DNA from 2 places in the Streptomyces sp. NPDC017993 genome. Region 2 is predicted to be linked to the other one. Evidence: predicted binding sites of a transcription regulator. Region 2 holds the regulator's gene; the other holds the start of a gene.
What was found. The regulator HspR, encoded in region 2, represses chaperone genes until heat shock. The targets are predictions, from matches to a motif close to TTGAGNNNNNNNNNCTCAA.
Positions count from the first base shown of each region.

Region 1: the regulator HspR is predicted to act here: its motif matches at 4,284-4,302, upstream of lon (endopeptidase La).

Region 1 is NZ_JBIRGO010000013.1:114,582-122,376, forward strand. Features, by position in the region: gene ACH4FH_RS24095 (hypothetical protein) at 1-20, shown strand, start outside; gene ACH4FH_RS24100 (MarR family winged helix-turn-helix transcriptional regulator) at 78-572, opposite strand; gene ACH4FH_RS24105 (lysozyme) at 887-1,756, shown strand; gene lon (endopeptidase La) at 1,853-4,261, opposite strand; gene ACH4FH_RS24115 (pentapeptide repeat-containing protein) at 4,532-5,365, opposite strand; gene ACH4FH_RS24120 (YfbM family protein) at 5,574-6,077, shown strand; gene ACH4FH_RS24125 (rhomboid-like protein) at 6,096-7,016, opposite strand; gene ACH4FH_RS24130 (spermidine synthase) at 7,351-7,795, shown strand, end outside.
Region 2 is NZ_JBIRGO010000002.1:436,763-444,557, forward strand. Features, by position in the region: gene ACH4FH_RS04955 (heterodisulfide reductase-related iron-sulfur binding cluster) at 1-5, opposite strand, end outside; gene dnaK (molecular chaperone DnaK) at 326-2,185, shown strand; gene grpE (nucleotide exchange factor GrpE) at 2,182-2,850, shown strand; gene dnaJ (molecular chaperone DnaJ) at 2,896-4,080, shown strand; gene ACH4FH_RS04975 (heat shock protein transcriptional repressor HspR) at 4,082-4,534, shown strand; gene ACH4FH_RS04980 (hypothetical protein) at 4,636-5,040, opposite strand; gene ACH4FH_RS04985 (pyridoxamine 5'-phosphate oxidase family protein) at 5,492-5,896, opposite strand; gene clpB (ATP-dependent chaperone ClpB) at 6,280-7,795, shown strand, end outside.

The DNA.
Region 1 (7,795 bases), on a different contig from region 2:
TGATCCACGTCGTGCCGTGAACGGCGAGGCGCACCGGCGGCGCCCCGCCCTACGGCCCGGGATCACCGGGGCGGCACTCAGGGGGCGTCGTCGCCCTCCTGCCCCGCGTTGAGCTGGTGGAGCAGGCGGGCCAGTTCCGCGACCTCCGTGCGGTCCCACGCGGCGAGGCGTCGGGCGTACTGGGCGCGGCGGGCGGTACGGACGCGGGTGAAGCGCTCCCGTCCCTCGTCGGTGATCCGCACCAGGACCGCCCGGCCGTCGGCCGGGTCCGGCTCCCGGGCGACGAGCCCGAGTCCCTCCAGGGCGTGCAGCTGGCGGCTCATCGTGGCCTTGCCGACGCCGAAGAAGCCGGCCAGGTCGGTGGCGCGCTGCGCACCGGCGTCGGCGAGCCGGACGAGCAGGCCGTAGGCGGCCGGCTCCAGGTCGGGGTGGACCTCGCGCGCCAATTCGCCGGACGAGGCGCGGGCGCGGCGGAGGAATACCGCCAACTCGCGTTCCAGGGCCAGAAATTCGTGGTCCACACCATTCGGCGCGCCGTCCGCCGTCGTCTCGTCGGCTCCGGTGTTGTGCACGTCAGCGCCCTTTCCCACTTCTCCTGCGATTTCTGCGTTTCCCGCGTTTTCCGGGTTTCCCGGCCGTGAAAGTTTCTTTCAGCAGCGGCCGAACCCGCAGCTCGGCCAGTATTTCGCAGGATTAGACCAACGGCAGCCCCGTAGCCCTCTTTTGCCCCGCCGATCTACGCGCGTATCGTTTTTTCTGGCATGGCCACACCAAGCGTCAATGGTTCCACCGCACACCCCCACCCGTACCTTCCGTGCCCGCACGCCTGCGCCGTGCCGCCCGCTCGCCCCCCTCAGGTCCCTCACCGAGATCTTCGGAGGCACGTATGCCCGTGCTCAGATCCGGCTCCCCCCACCGCCGCTCGCGCTCCCTGGTGACCGCGGCCGGGGTCCTTCTGGCGATCCTCTCCCTCCTCCTCGGCCTCCCCGGCACCGCAGGCGCCGCGGCCACGAAGTACGCCCCCGAACCCACCCACCCGGGCCAGGACTGGGCCGGTTCGCAGATCGCCGCGCACGAGGGCCGGTCATCGACCGCCTCGGACGGCACGCCGCCGCCATCCGCCGTCGCCGCGTCCGTCGAGGGCGTGGACGTCAGCGGCCACCAGGGCAACGTCGCCTGGTCGACACTCTGGAACAGCGGCGTCCGCTTCGCCTACGTCAAAGCCACCGAGTCCACCAGCTACACCAACCCCTACTTCGCGCAGCAGTACAACGGCTCCTACAACATCGGCATGATCCGCGGCGCCTACCACTTCGCCACCCCCGACACCTCCAGCGGCGCCGCCCAGGCCAACTACTTCGTCGACCACGGCGGCGGCTGGTCCCGGGACGGCAAGACGCTGCCCGGCGCACTCGACATGGAGTACAACCCCTACGGGGCGACCTGCTACGGCCTGAGCGCGACCGGGCTGGTCAACTGGATGAAGGACTGGTTCGCCACCTACAAGGCGCGCACCGGCCGGGACGCCGTCATCTACACCTCCACCAGCTGGTGGAAGCAGTGCACCGGCAACTACGCGGGATTCGGCAGCATCAACCCCCTGTGGGTCCCGCGCTACGGCTCCTCGGTGGGCGAGCTCCCGGGCGGCTGGGGCTTCCACACCATCTGGCAGTACACCTCGACCGGGCCGACGGTCGGCGACCACAACCGCTTCAACGGCGCGATGGACCGGCTCCAGGCACTCGCCAACGGCTGAGCCGCGCCCCTCGCTCCGCCGTCCGCGCCGCCGGGCACACGGCAGGGCCCCTTCCGCACACCTGGTGCGGAAGGGGCCCTCGCCCGGTCACGCCCGTCACACCGCGACCGGAACCTCCGGTGCGGCGCCGGCCGAGGCCGGTGTCAGCGCCAGTTCGAGCACCTGGCGGACGTCGGCCACCGGGTGGACCTGGAGGGCTTCCAGGATCTCGGCCGGCACCTCGTCCAGATCCGGCTCGTTGCGCTTGGGGATGATCACGGTGGTGATCCCGGCCCGGTGCGCGGCGAGCAGCTTCTGCTTGACGCCGCCGATCGGCAGGACCCGCCCGGTCAGCGAGATCTCACCCGTCATCGCGACGTCCGGCCGGACCTGCCGGCCCGACAGCAGCGAGGCCAACGCGGTCGTCATCGTCACGCCCGCGCTCGGGCCGTCCTTGGGGACGGCGCCGGCCGGGACGTGCAGGTGCACTCCGCGCTCCTTGAGATCGGCGACCGGAAGCTCCAGTTCCGCTCCGTGTGAGCGCAGGAACGACAGCGCGATGTGCGCCGACTCCTTCATCACGTCGCCCAGCTGACCGGTCAACTGCAGCCCGGACGCACCGGTCTCCGGGTCGGACAGGGATGCCTCGACGTACAGCACATCGCCGCCGGCGCCGGTCACCGCGAGTCCGGTGACGACACCGGGCACCGCGGTCCGCCGCTCGGCCGGGTCCTGCGCCGACTCCGGGGTGTGGTGCGGGCGCCCGATCAGCGGACGCAGCTCCTGCGCACCGACCGTGAACGGCAGCTTCCGCTCGCCCAGTTCGTGCTGGGCCGCGACCTTGCGCAGCAGCCGGGCCACCGACCGCTCCAGATTCCGTACGCCCGCCTCACGGGTGTACTCGCCCGCGAGCTTGCGCAGCGCCTCGTCCTCCAGGACGACCTCGCCCGGTTCCAGACCGGCCCGCTCCAGCTGCCGGGGCAGCAGGTGCTCACGCGCGATGACGACCTTCTCGTCCTCGGTGTACCCGTCCAGCCTGACCAGTTCCATCCGGTCCAGCAGCGGCTCGGGGATGGCTTCCAGGACGTTGGCCGTGGCCAGGAAGACCACGTCGCTGAGGTCCAGTTCGACCTCCAGGTAGTGATCGCGGAAGGTGTGGTTCTGCGCCGGGTCCAGGACCTCCAGGAGGGCGGCGGCCGGGTCGCCCCGGAAGTCCGAGCCCACCTTGTCGATCTCGTCGAGCAGCACCACCGGGTTCATCGACCCGGCCTCCTTGATCGCCCGCACGATCCGGCCCGGGAGCGCGCCGACGTAGGTACGCCGGTGGCCGCGGATCTCCGCCTCGTCCCGGACGCCGCCGAGCGCGACCCGGACGAACTCGCGCCCCATGGCACGTGCGACGGATTCGCCGAGCGAGGTCTTTCCGACGCCCGGCGGGCCCACGAGCGCCAGCACCGCGCCGCCACGACGCCCGCCGACGAGCCCCAGACCGCGTTCGGTCCGGCGTTTGCGGACGGCGAGGTACTCGGTGATCCGCTCCTTGACGTCCTCCAGGCCCGCGTGGTCGGCGTCCAGGATCTCCTTGGCGCCGGCGATGTCGTACGCGTCCTCGGTCCGCTCGTTCCACGGCAGTTCCAGGACGGTGTCCAGCCAGGTGCGGATCCAGGAGCCCTCGGGGCTCTGGTCGCTGGACCGCTCCAGCTTGTCGACCTCCTTGAGGGCGGCCTTGCGGACGTCCTCGGGCAGTTCGGCGGCCTCGACGCGGGCGCGGTAGTCGTCGCCCTCGTCCCCGGGGTCGCCGTTGAGTCCCGCGAGTTCCTTGCGGACCGCCTCCAGCTGACGGCGCAGCAGGAACTCCCGCTGCTGCTTGTCGACACCCTCCTGGACATCCTTGGCGATCGACTCGGCGACGTCCTGCTCGGCGAGGTGCTCGCGCAGGGCCTCGGTGGCGAACTTCAGACGGGCCACCGGGTCGGCGGTCTCCAGCAGCCGAACCTTCTGTTCCGTCGTCAGGAACGGCGAGTAGCCGGAGTTGTCGGCGAGCGTCGGCACGTCCTCGATCTGCTGGACGCGGTCGACGACCTGCCAGGCGCCGCGCTTGCGCAGCCAGCTGGTGGCCAGCGCCTTGTATTCGGTGACGAGTTCCGCCACCGCGCCGGGCAGCGGGTCGGGCACCGTCTCCTCGACGGTCGTGCCCTCCACCCACAGGGCGGCCCCAGGACCGGTCGTACCCGACCCGATCCGCACCCGGCCCAGGCCCCTGATCAGGGCCCCGGGATCGCCGTCGGAGAGCCGCCCGACCTGCTCGATGCGCCCGAGCGTGCCGATCCCGGCGTAGCTGCCGTCGAGCCGGGGCACAAGCAGCACCTGCGGCTTGTTACCCGACGGGGCGGCGGCCTGTGCGGCCTCCACCGCTGCCCGCACGTCGGTGTCGGACAGGTCGAGAGGCACCACCATGCCGGGCAGTACGACCTCGTCATCGAGGGGCAGCACGGGCAGGGTGAGCGATGTGGACGTCGAAGCCATGATCTCCCCTTCGGCAGGCAAGTTGAGCTGTACTCACTCAATGCAGGTCCGCCGGGAGATGTTCCCCAGGAAGTGTTCGCTGTGAGCGATCAAGGGAGGGCGCATGCGGCAGCGGCACGGCGGAGGTCTCTGCCGTGCCGCGTCGGTGGGCAATTCCGTGGGCAATTCCGTGGGCAATTCGGTGGGGCAAGAGGTGCCGTACGGAGCCGGGCGACTTCAGTGGTCGCCGGCCGGCGGCGGCAGATGTGCCGTGCCCGGTGCGGTCGGTGACTACCAGTGAGCCGGGCGGCCGAGTTCCGGCGGGAGCGTGGTGCGGCCGTCGCCCTTGGCAGCGTTGAGCTGGGCCTGGGTGAGGAAGAGGCTGCCGGTGAGGTCGGCGCCGCTCAGGTCGGCGTCCCGCAGATCGGCACCGATCAGATCCGCCGCCCGCAGATCGGCGCCCGTGAGGTCGGCGGCGATGAGGTAGGCCCCGCGGAGGTTGGCGCCCCGCAGGTCGGCGCCCCGCAACCGGGCGCCCATGAGATCCGCCCCCCGCCGCTCCTTCTTGCGGCCCGGCACCTCGGCCCGCACCAGTTCGCTGGTGCGCAGGAGCAGGGCGTTGACCTCGCCCCTGTGGGCCGGGACATCCAGGCCGGCCAATTCTTCGGGAGTGCCGTACGTGAGAGCTTCGGTCTCCTCCAGGGCGCGCCGCAGTTCCGCCCGGATCGGGCGGGCAGCCGGTCGCGCGAGGGCCTCGGCGAGGTACCGGAGGAGTTCGTGAAGCTGCCGCATGACCGGGAAGACATCGAACATCGGTCGTGCGGTGCGCGGGGCCTGCCGCCAGTCCTTGCCGCCGAAGGTGACCTGCGAGACCTTCTGGCCGGCGCCGAAGCAGTCGAAGACGGTGCAGCCGGAGAAGCCGCGCTCGCGCAGCTCGGCGTGGATGCCGCAGCGGAAGTCGCTCTGCAGGTTGCCGCAGGGCCGCCCGGCGTCCTTGTCGACCGCGAAGTCCGCGGAGGCGGCGAACGGCAGGGCGACGCAGCACAGCCCGAAGCAACTGCCGCAGTCGGACACCAGGCCGAGGCGGGTGGCGTCAGGGTTCGGCTGGGTGGGGTCCTGGGACACGGCATGTACTCCTGCTACCGGTGAGCGCCGCGCACCGCCGCGCTCGCAAGGCCGCCATTCTCCCAGGAGCCGGGCGGTGGTGCGGCCCCCGCGACGGCGAGCGGCCGGGGCGAGCGCGCGGCGCGGCGGTGGCCGGATCCCGGCGCGCGGCGGTCGGCATCCGGACCGTCGCGGCGGGTTGTCAGTGCCCGCGTCTAGCATCCGGACCATGAGCATGATCGGACAGTACGCACGTGTCACGGCGGCCGAACTCCAGCGCGCCGTCAGCGATCCCGAGTGGGCGCTGGAGCTGGTGGGTGAGCGCCTGGACGAGGAGGCGGACACCGAGCCGGAGCCGGCGAAGGCCCGCTGCCTGGACATCGGCACGGCGTGGGACGCCCTCGGTTTCCTGCTCCGCCGCCGGGCCTTCCCCGTGGACATCGTGCACGGCGAGGAGCCGATACCGGACGCCGAGGACTGGGGCTACGGACCGCCCCGCTACCTCACCCCGGAGCGGGTGCGGGCAGCCGCCGAGGAGATGGCACGGACTTCCGCCCCGAGTCTGACCGCCGGGGTCACACCGGCCGAGCTCGCCTCGTCGAAGGTCTACCCGGCCATCGTCTGGGAGCGCGGCGAGCCGCTGGACAGCATCGGCGAGCACTACGCCGAACTGCAGCCGTTCTTCCGGGCCGCGGCGGACGAGGGCGACGGGATGCTGATCTGGTTGGGCTAGGTGGCGCCTCGGCGGCGCCTACTCCTGCGCCAGGAAGGTCCGGGTGCGCCGCAGTGCCGGATGACCCAGGTCGCCGAGGAGCGGGGGGAGGGCGCGCCGGTCGCGCCAGCGGCGCAGCAGCGGCAGGCTCGCCACCCCCAGGGCGAGGGAGAGCAGATGCCCCCAGTCGGTCAGCGGGTCGGCGTAGGCGAGCAGGTCGGTGACGGCCACATAGCCGACGCCGGCCAGCAGCGGCCACCGGCACCAGGCGGGCAACAGCCCCGCGAGGGCTCCGGTGCAGGTCATCACGCCGAAGCTGATGCCGTAGTCGAGACGGTGCAGCGAGCTGTCCGGCAGCTGTCCGACGGCGACGGAGAACCCGACGGGCAGTTCGGTGGCGAGGGTGGCCAGCACATGGCCGCCGAAGAACACCGCGGCGGCCCGCAGCCCACCGATCCGCCGCTCCAGCGCCGTCAGCACGAAGAGGAAGCCGACGGCGTGAGCCGAGGTGAGGCCGCCGGCGACCCACAGGGCGCTGGCGACGAGCACCAGCAACGGGGTGCGCGCGAGGTGGACGACGTCCGTGCTGGAGCCGCGCAACAGCTCGGACACCAGTGACGGATCGGCGTGCTCGGCGAAGAGTGAGGTCGCCACCAGGAGAGCCGCGTAGCCGAAGGTGAAAGGGGTGCCGGTCGGGGTCGGCAGCAGCCGCCGGACGCGCCACCGACCGCCCGTCCGTCCGGTGGCCGCCGGCTCCTCGCCCGCGGGAGTCGCCGCCCCCGGAAGCGGAGCCGCCACCGCTGCGGTGGCCGCGACGCGCCGCCCGCCACCGCGCTGCCGAGGGACCCCGGCGAGGGCGCCCGGCCCTCTGGTGCCGCAACCTGCGGTGCCGGCAGGCGCGATGCCGGCCGGCGTGCTCGCGGCCGGCGTGCTCGCGGCCGGGTCGGTCCCCGCGGGCATGCCCGCGACCGCCCTGCTGTCGACGGATCCGACCCCACTCACCGTCCCGTGCCCCTTCTGTCCCTTGCCGCCCCGCCAGTCCGCGGCCGCCCGTCCCCGACTGTCCGTCGCCGGCCGTCCGAGGGCGTGCGCCGCGCCGTGGACCGACCGCTCGCCGAACGCTCTCGGTCTGCCGTTCCATACGTCCGCGACCACCCTGCACGCTCAACCCATGAGCGAGCTGTGAGCGTGAGATCCATCACGCCGGGCAACCTTCCCGAGATCTCTCGCCTCCGGGGCGGTCCTGGCATCGAACTCGGTGGACCAGGGTCCGGCGGTTGGCCAAGATGGCGGCATGTCTCCCGTTTCCTTCCCGCCCTCGACGGCCGGCCTCCAGGAGGCCCCGCGCACCCTCGACCGCCGCGAAGGGCCGTACGGAGAGGTCGTGTTGCGGCAACGCGGCGGCACCGCCGAGCCCGGCGCCACCGAGGCGCCGGCGGTCTACGAGATCATCGCCAACGGCTGCTTCCTGATGGACACCTCCGACGGCCGCTCCGAGCGGCTGCTGATCGACGCCGCACTGGCCGAGCTGCCCGCCGACCGGCAGCGGCCCGCCGTCCTGATCGGCGGTCTCGGCGTCGGCTTCTCGCTGGCGCGGGCGGCGGCCGAGCCGCGCTGGGGCCGGATCGCGGTCGCGGAGCGTGAGCGTGCCGTCATCGACTGGCATCGCGAGGGACCGCTGTCGGCCGTCTCCGCCGACGCGCTGGCCGACCCGCGGACCGAGATCCTGCATACCGATC
Region 2 (7,795 bases):
TGCATTGGGGGCTCCTCGAACCTGCGAGAGCGGAAAACTGGAGACAGCTGAGCGGGACTACTAAGCGGTAACTTTTTGGGTCTGCGGCTGAGGTTACCCAGTATCCCCGGCGCCATGAAGCCGCCCGGCCGGTGATCTGCGTCGCGCAAGGCAACCCTCTGTGGGCCTCTATGGGCCCCCGAACGGCCCTTCGCGGCCTCGCTGAGGGTCAGTGACGATAAGCGCGACATAAAAGTTGAGCGCGCCCCACTCAGGTCTGTTGACAGGTTTCGCTCGGTGTTGCACGCTTGAGCCTGTTCCACTCAAGTCAGCTGGAGGAATTGAAATGGCACGTGCGGTCGGCATCGACCTGGGCACGACGAACTCCGTCGTCAGTGTTCTCGAAGGCGGTGAGCCCACCGTCATCACCAACGCCGAGGGCGCCAGGACCACGCCGTCCGTTGTCGCCTTCGCCAAGAACGGCGAGGTGCTGGTCGGCGAGGTCGCCAAGCGCCAGGCGGTCACGAACGTCGACAGGACCATCCGGTCGGTCAAGCGCCACATGGGCACCGACTGGAAGATCGACATCGACGACAAGGGCTTCAACCCGCAGCAGATGAGCGCCTTCATCCTGCAGAAGCTCAAGCGTGACGCCGAGTCGTACCTGGGCGAGAAGGTCGTGGACGCGGTCATCACCGTCCCGGCCTACTTCAACGACTCCGAGCGCCAGGCGACGAAGGAGGCCGGCGAGATCGCGGGCCTCAACGTCCTGCGCATCGTCAACGAGCCCACCGCGGCGGCGCTGGCGTACGGCCTGGAGAAGGACGACCAGACCATTCTGGTCTTCGACCTCGGTGGCGGCACCTTCGACGTCTCGCTGCTGGAGATCGGCGACGGCGTCGTCGAGGTGAAGGCCACCAACGGTGACAACCACCTCGGTGGTGACGACTGGGACCAGCGCGTCGTCGACTACCTCGTCAAGCAGTTCCAGAACGGCCACGGCGTCGACCTGGCCAAGGACAAGATGGCGCTGCAGCGTCTGCGCGAGGCCGCCGAGAAGGCGAAGATCGAGCTGTCGTCCTCCACCGAGACGACGATCAACCTTCCCTACATCACCGCCTCCGCCGAGGGCCCGCTGCACCTGGACGAGAAGCTCACGCGCTCGCAGTTCCAGCAGCTCACCTCGGACCTCCTGGACCGCTGCAAGACGCCGTTCCACAACGTCATCAAGGACGCCGGCATCCAGCTGTCCGAGATCGACCACGTGGTCCTGGTCGGCGGCTCGACCCGTATGCCGGCCGTCGCCGAGCTCGTCAAGGAGCTGACCGGTGGCAAGGACGCCAACAAGGGCGTCAACCCGGACGAGGTCGTCGCCATCGGCGCCACCCTCCAGGCCGGTGTCCTCAAGGGTGAGGTCAAGGACGTCCTCCTGCTGGACGTCACCCCGCTGTCCCTCGGTATCGAGACCAAGGGCGGCATCATGACCAAGCTCATCGAGCGGAACACGACGATCCCGACCAAGCGGTCCGAGATCTTCACCACCGCCGAGGACAACCAGCCGTCCGTGCAGATCCAGGTCTACCAGGGCGAGCGCGAGATCGCGGCGTACAACAAGAAGCTCGGGATGTTCGAGCTGACGGGCCTGCCGCCGGCCCCGCGTGGCGTCCCGCAGATCGAGGTCTCCTTCGACATCGACGCCAACGGCATCATGCACGTGACCGCGAAGGACCTGGGCACGGGCAAGGAGCAGAAGATGACCGTCACCGGCGGCTCCTCGCTGCCGAAGGACGAGGTCGACCGCATGCGCCAGGAGGCGGAGCAGTACGCGGACGAGGACACCAAGCGTCGCGAGGCCGCGGAGACCCGCAACCAGGCCGAGCAGCTCGTCTACCAGACGGAGAAGTTCCTCAAGGACAACGAGGAAAAGGTCCCCGGTGAGATCAAGACCGAGGTCGAGGAAGCCGTCACCGAGCTGAAGGAAAAGCTCAAGGGCGAGGACACCGCCGAGATCCGCACCGCCACGGAGAAGGTCGCGGCCGTCTCCCAGAAGCTGGGCCAGGCCATGTACGCCGACGCCCAGGCCGCGGGTGGCGCCGAGGGCGCGGCCCCCGGTGGCGAGCAGGCCCAGTCGGCGGACAACGCCGATGACGTCGTGGACGCGGAGATCGTGGACGACGAGAAGCCGAAGAAGGATGGTGCCGCGTGACGGAGGAGACCCCGGGCTTCGACGAGAAGCCCGACGTCCCCTCCGACACCGAGTCCGCAGGAAACCCTGACGACACGGCGCAGAGTGCCGAGTCCGCCGAAACGGCGGGCTCGGCCCCGGCCGGGGACGACAACCAGGCGACAGCTCTCACGGCGCAGCTGGACCAGGTGCGTACGGCGCTCAACGAGCGCACGGCGGACCTCCAGCGGCTCCAGGCGGAGTACCAGAACTACCGCCGTCGGGTGGAGCGGGACCGGATCACGGTCAAGGAGATCGCCGCGGCGAACCTCCTGTCCGAGCTCCTTCCCACCCTCGACGACGTCGGCCGCGCCCGCGAGCACGGCGAACTGGTCGGCGGCTTCAAGTCGGTGGCCGAGTCGCTGGAGACCGCGGTCGCCAAGCTGGGTCTGCAGCAGTTCGGCAAGGAGGGCGAGCCCTTTGATCCGACGATCCACGAAGCGCTGATGCACTCCTACGCACCGGACGTCACCGAGACGACGTGCGTGGCGATCCTGCAGCCCGGGTATCGCATCGGTGAGCGAACGATCCGCCCCGCGCGGGTCGCCGTCGCCGAGCCGCAGCCGGGCACGCAGACCACCAAGTCCGCCTCCGAAGAGGACGCCAAGGCTTCGGACGAGGAGAACGGTGGCCCGGAAGAGGGCTGACGTGAGGACAGGAAAGAAAACCGCGCGGAAGGAGGGACGTCGGGGATGAGCACGAAGGATTTCGTGGAGAAGGACTACTACAAGGTCCTCGGCGTCCCGAAGGACGCGACCGAAGCGGAGATCAAGAAGGCGTACCGCAAGCTCGCCCGCGAGTTCCACCCGGACGCCAACAAGGGTGACGCCAAGGCCGAGGAGCGCTTCAAGGAGATCTCCGAGGCGAACGACATCCTCGGTGACCCCAAGCGCCGCAAGGAGTACGACGAGGCCCGGACGCTGTTCGGCAACGGCGGCTACCGGCCCGGCCCCGGCGGGGGCGGCGGCAACTTCAACTTCGACCTGGGCGACCTCTTCGGGGGCTCGCCGGGTCAGAGTGGGGGCGCCGGCGGCTTCGGCGGCGGTCTCGGGGACGTCTTCGGCGGCCTGTTCAACCGCGGTGGCGGTGGCGGTGCCGGGACGCGTACGCAGCCGCGCCGCGGCCAGGACGTCGAGTCCGAGGTGACGCTCAGCTTCACCGAGGCCGTCGACGGGGCCACGGTCCCGTTGCGGATGTCCAGCCAGGCGCCCTGCAAGGCGTGTTCGGGCACCGGCGACAAGCACGGTACGCCGCGGGTCTGCCCGACCTGTGTGGGCACCGGTCAGGTCAGCCGGGGCGCGGGCGGCGGCTTCTCGCTCACCGACCCGTGTGCCGACTGCAAGGGCCGGGGCCTGATCGCCCAGGACCCCTGCGAGGTCTGCAAGGGCAGCGGCCGGGCGACGAGTTCACGCACCATGCAGGTCCGTATCCCCGCGGGCGTCTCCAACGGGCAGCGCATCAGACTGCGCGGCAAGGGCGCCCCGGGCGAGCAGGGCGGCCCGGCGGGCGACCTCTATGTCGTGGTGCATGTCGATGCCCACCCCGTCTTCGGCCGCAAGGGCGACAACCTCACCGTCACGGTGCCGGTCTCCTTCCCGGAGGCCGCGCTCGGCGGCGAGGTGAAGGTGCCCACGCTGGGCGGCCCGCCGGTCACGCTGAAGCTGCCGGCCGGCACGCCCAACGGACGCACCATGAGGGCCCGTGGCAAGGGAGCGGCCCGCAAGGACGGCACCCGGGGTGACCTGCTGGTCACCATCGAGGTGATCGTCCCCAAGGACCTCGGCGACAAGGCGAGAGAGTCGCTGGAGACGTATCGCGAGGCGACCGCGGGAGAGGACCCGCGGGCGGAGCTGTTCCAGGCCGCGAAGGGAGCTTGAGATGGACAGCCGGGGCGGACATCGTCGTAATCCGTACGAACTGACCGAAGAGTCGCCGGTGTACGTCATCTCCGTCGCGGCTCAGCTCTCCGGCCTGCATCCGCAGACCTTGCGGCAGTACGACCGGCTCGGCCTGGTCTCGCCCGACCGTACGGCCGGGCGGGGCCGTCGCTACTCGGCCCGGGACATCGAACTCCTGCGCACCGTGCAGCAGTTGTCCCAGGACGAGGGCATCAACCTCGCCGGCATCAAGCGCATCATCGAGCTGGAGAACCAGGTCGCGGCCCTGCAGCAGCGGGTCGCCGAACTCCAGGGCGCCCTGGAGGGCGCGGCCAGCGCGATGCAGCAGCGGGAGGCCGCGGTGCACGCGTCCTACCGCCGCGACCTGGTGCCGTATCAGGATGTGCAGCAGACCAGCGCGTTGGTGGTGTGGCGGCCCAAGCGGTCCGAGTAACGGGCGGCTTCGGCTCCGGCCGGTACGCAGTCAGCCACCTCGCGCAGAGGTGGGGAAAAGGGCCGGTTCACCCGGCCCTTTTTCGCGTGCGGAGGGCGGCGTCAGCAGCCGTTGTAGCCGGCCGTCGGCATCGACAGGCGGCGGTGCACGTGCGACTTCATCGCCAGGTTGTAGACCGGCTCGTCGAGGTCGGCGGTCTCCAGGCGGACGCCCGCCGCGGCGCAGCGTGCGGTGAACTCGTCGGCACCGCTGATGGCGTTCTCCAGGGCCCGCCGGTTGGGCGTCACGAACACATCGACCAGCCCCGCCTGTACGTCGCTCCACAGGGCCTGGTGATCGGCGCGCAGGCGGTGCAGGCTGAGCCGGCAGGTCAGGCGGTAGTCACGGGCTGCCGCCCACTGTTTGCACATGTCGTGCTGGGTGCGGTCGTCGACCAGGAACGGATCCTCGTCCAGCTCGGACAGCGGCATCAGGCAGGCGATCGCCGTCACTCGGACCGGGTTCATCGTGCCCTCCGGGGCGTGGCGAGTGTGGGGGCGACGATACCCCCGCGAAGGGCCCGGGGTGGAGGGGCGGCGCCGGGTGGCGAGGCGTAACCACAGGCGTGGCAGATCTTCCATCCGTCCTGGTTGACGGCGAGTTGGCCGCCGCAGCGCGGGCAGAGCTCGGCGCGGGGGCGTGGCAGGCCCGGGCCGGGGTGGCGGGGAACGGTCGGGGTGGGGTGTGCTGCCGACGCCATGCGGCCTCCAGCTGCCGTCTGTTGCCCGTTTTCGCCCGAAGCGAGGTGGGGGAGGTGGGGGTGTGAGGGGTACGGGCGATGCCGAGTGATCGGTACGGACCGCTTCGGGTGCGGATCTGTTCGACACCGACCGGTCCTGGGTACCAGGTAGACGGCCGGCGGCGGAGGCGCAGGGGCAGTTTTCGGTCAGGTACGGGCTCGCCGGCGGCGTGCGCGGATCAGGCGCGGCCGAGGGCCTTGTTCACCGCGATCTCGATCATGACGCGGTCGGGGTTCGGCGAAGGCGTCCGGCCGTAGCGCTCGGCATAGCGGCGTACGGCGTCCGCCACCGACGCGTCGTCCGTACGCACTCGCGCGATGCCCTCCAGCGTCGCCCAGCGGCCGCGGTCGACCTGGCACACGGCGACGGTCGCGCCCTCGGCGCCGGCGGTCAGGACGTTCTTGACCTTGGTGCTGTCCTTGCGCGTGATGATGCGCGCGATCCGCTCCTCGGCGTCGTAGGTGACGCCCACCGGGACGACATGCGGCGTGCCGTTCGCCCGCAGGGTGGTCAGCGTGGGCATGAGGTACTCGCCCCAGAAGGCGAGGTACTCCGGGCTGAGGGCGGCGAGGTCATGGGCCATGGGAGGAAGGGTAGTCCGGGCGCGGCGGGGTGGAGCGGGCCGGAGGTCGCGGATCGAAGGAAGCGAAGGGATCGAAGGGATCGAAGGGGGGCCCGGCGGTTGTCGGTAACGGCGGTGCGTGCGGGGCGGTTCGGCCTGCCGGAGAGACTGTGGAGGGGGATCGGCGGGCCCCCGATTCTGCCTTGAGTGGAATAGACTCAACTTATCGCACGTTGGGGTGAGCAGATTTGGCACACTGGGCTTACGGGTGGGGCGTCGGCCGGACAGGCGCCGCGGCCTCATGAGTCCCGCCGGCCCCCAGCCCGTAGAACTCAGTAAGCCGAGTAAGCCGAGTAAGCAGAAGTAAGCCGAAGCAGGCCGAGCAAGAGGAGGAGCGCGCCGACGTGGACGCCGAGCTGACGAACAAGAGCCGGGAGGCGCTGAGCGCCGCCAACGACCGGGCGGTCACCGCCGGGCACGCGGACATGACGTCCGCTCATCTGCTGCTCGCGCTGCTGGCCGGGCAGGACAACGAGAACATCACCGACCTGCTGGCGGCCGTCGAGGCCGACGCGGCGGTGCTGCGTTCGGGTGCCGAGCGGCAGCTCGCCGCGCTGCCCAGCGTGCAGGGCTCGACCGTCGCGCCGCCGCAGCCGGACCGCGTCCTGCTCGCCGTCATCGCGGACGCCGCGCAGCGCGCCAAGGAGCTCGGGGACGCGTACGTCTCTACCGAGCACCTCCTCATCGGTATCGCGGCCAAGGGCGGCAAGACCGGTGAGCTGCTGGCGCAGCAGGGCGCCACGGCCAAGAAGCTGCTGGCCACATTCGAAGCGACGAGAGGCGGGCAGCGGGTGACCACGGCGGACCCGGAGGGCACGTACAAGGCGCTGGAGAAGTTCGGTACGGACTTCACGGCGGCCGCCCGAGAGGGCAGGCTCGACCCGGTCATCGGGCGGGACCAGGAGATCCGCCGGGTGGTGCAGGTCCTCTCCCGGCGTACGAAGAACAATCCGGTGCTGATCGGCGAGCCCGGCGTCGGCAAGACCGCCGTCGTCGAGGGGCTCGCGCAGCGCATCGTCAAGGGCGATGTGCCCGAGTCGCTGCGCGACAAGCGGTTGGTGGCGCTCGACCTGGGCGCGATGGTGGCGGGCGCGAAGTACCGCGGTGAGTTCGAGGAGCGGCTCAAGACCGTCCTGGCGGAGATCAAGTCCAGCGACGGCCAGATCATCACCTTCATCGACGAGCTGCACACCGTCGTGGGCGCGGGCGCCGGCGGCGACAGCGCGATGGACGCGGGCAACATGCTCAAGCCGATGCTGGCCCGCGGTGAGCTGCGGATGGTCGGCGCGACGACGCTCGACGAGTACCGCGAGCGGATCGAGAAGGACGCGGCGCTGGAGCGGCGCTTCCAGCAGGTGCTGGTCGCCGAGCCCACCGTCGAGGACACCGTCGCGATCCTGCGCGGCCTCAAGGGGCGCTACGAGGCGCACCACAAGGTGCAGATCGCCGACTCCGCCCTGGTCGCCGCGGCTGCCCTCTCCGACCGCTACATCACCTCCCGCTTCCTGCCCGACAAGGCCATCGACCTCGTCGACGAGGCCGCGTCCCGGCTGCGGATGGAGATCGACTCCTCGCCGGTCGAGATCGATGAACTCCAGCGCGCCGTCGACCGGCTGAAGATGGAGGAGCTGGCCCTCAAGAACGAGACCGACGCCGGATCCGTCCAGCGCCTGGAGAAGCTGCGCAAGGACCTCGCCGACAAGGAGGAGGAGCTGCGCGGCCTGACCGCCCGCTGGGAGAAGGAGAAGCAGGGCCTCAACCGCGTCGGTGAGCTGAAGGAACAGCTCGACGACCTGCGTGGCCAGGCCGAACGCGCGCAGCGCGACGGCGACTTCGACACCGCATCCAAGCTGCTGTACG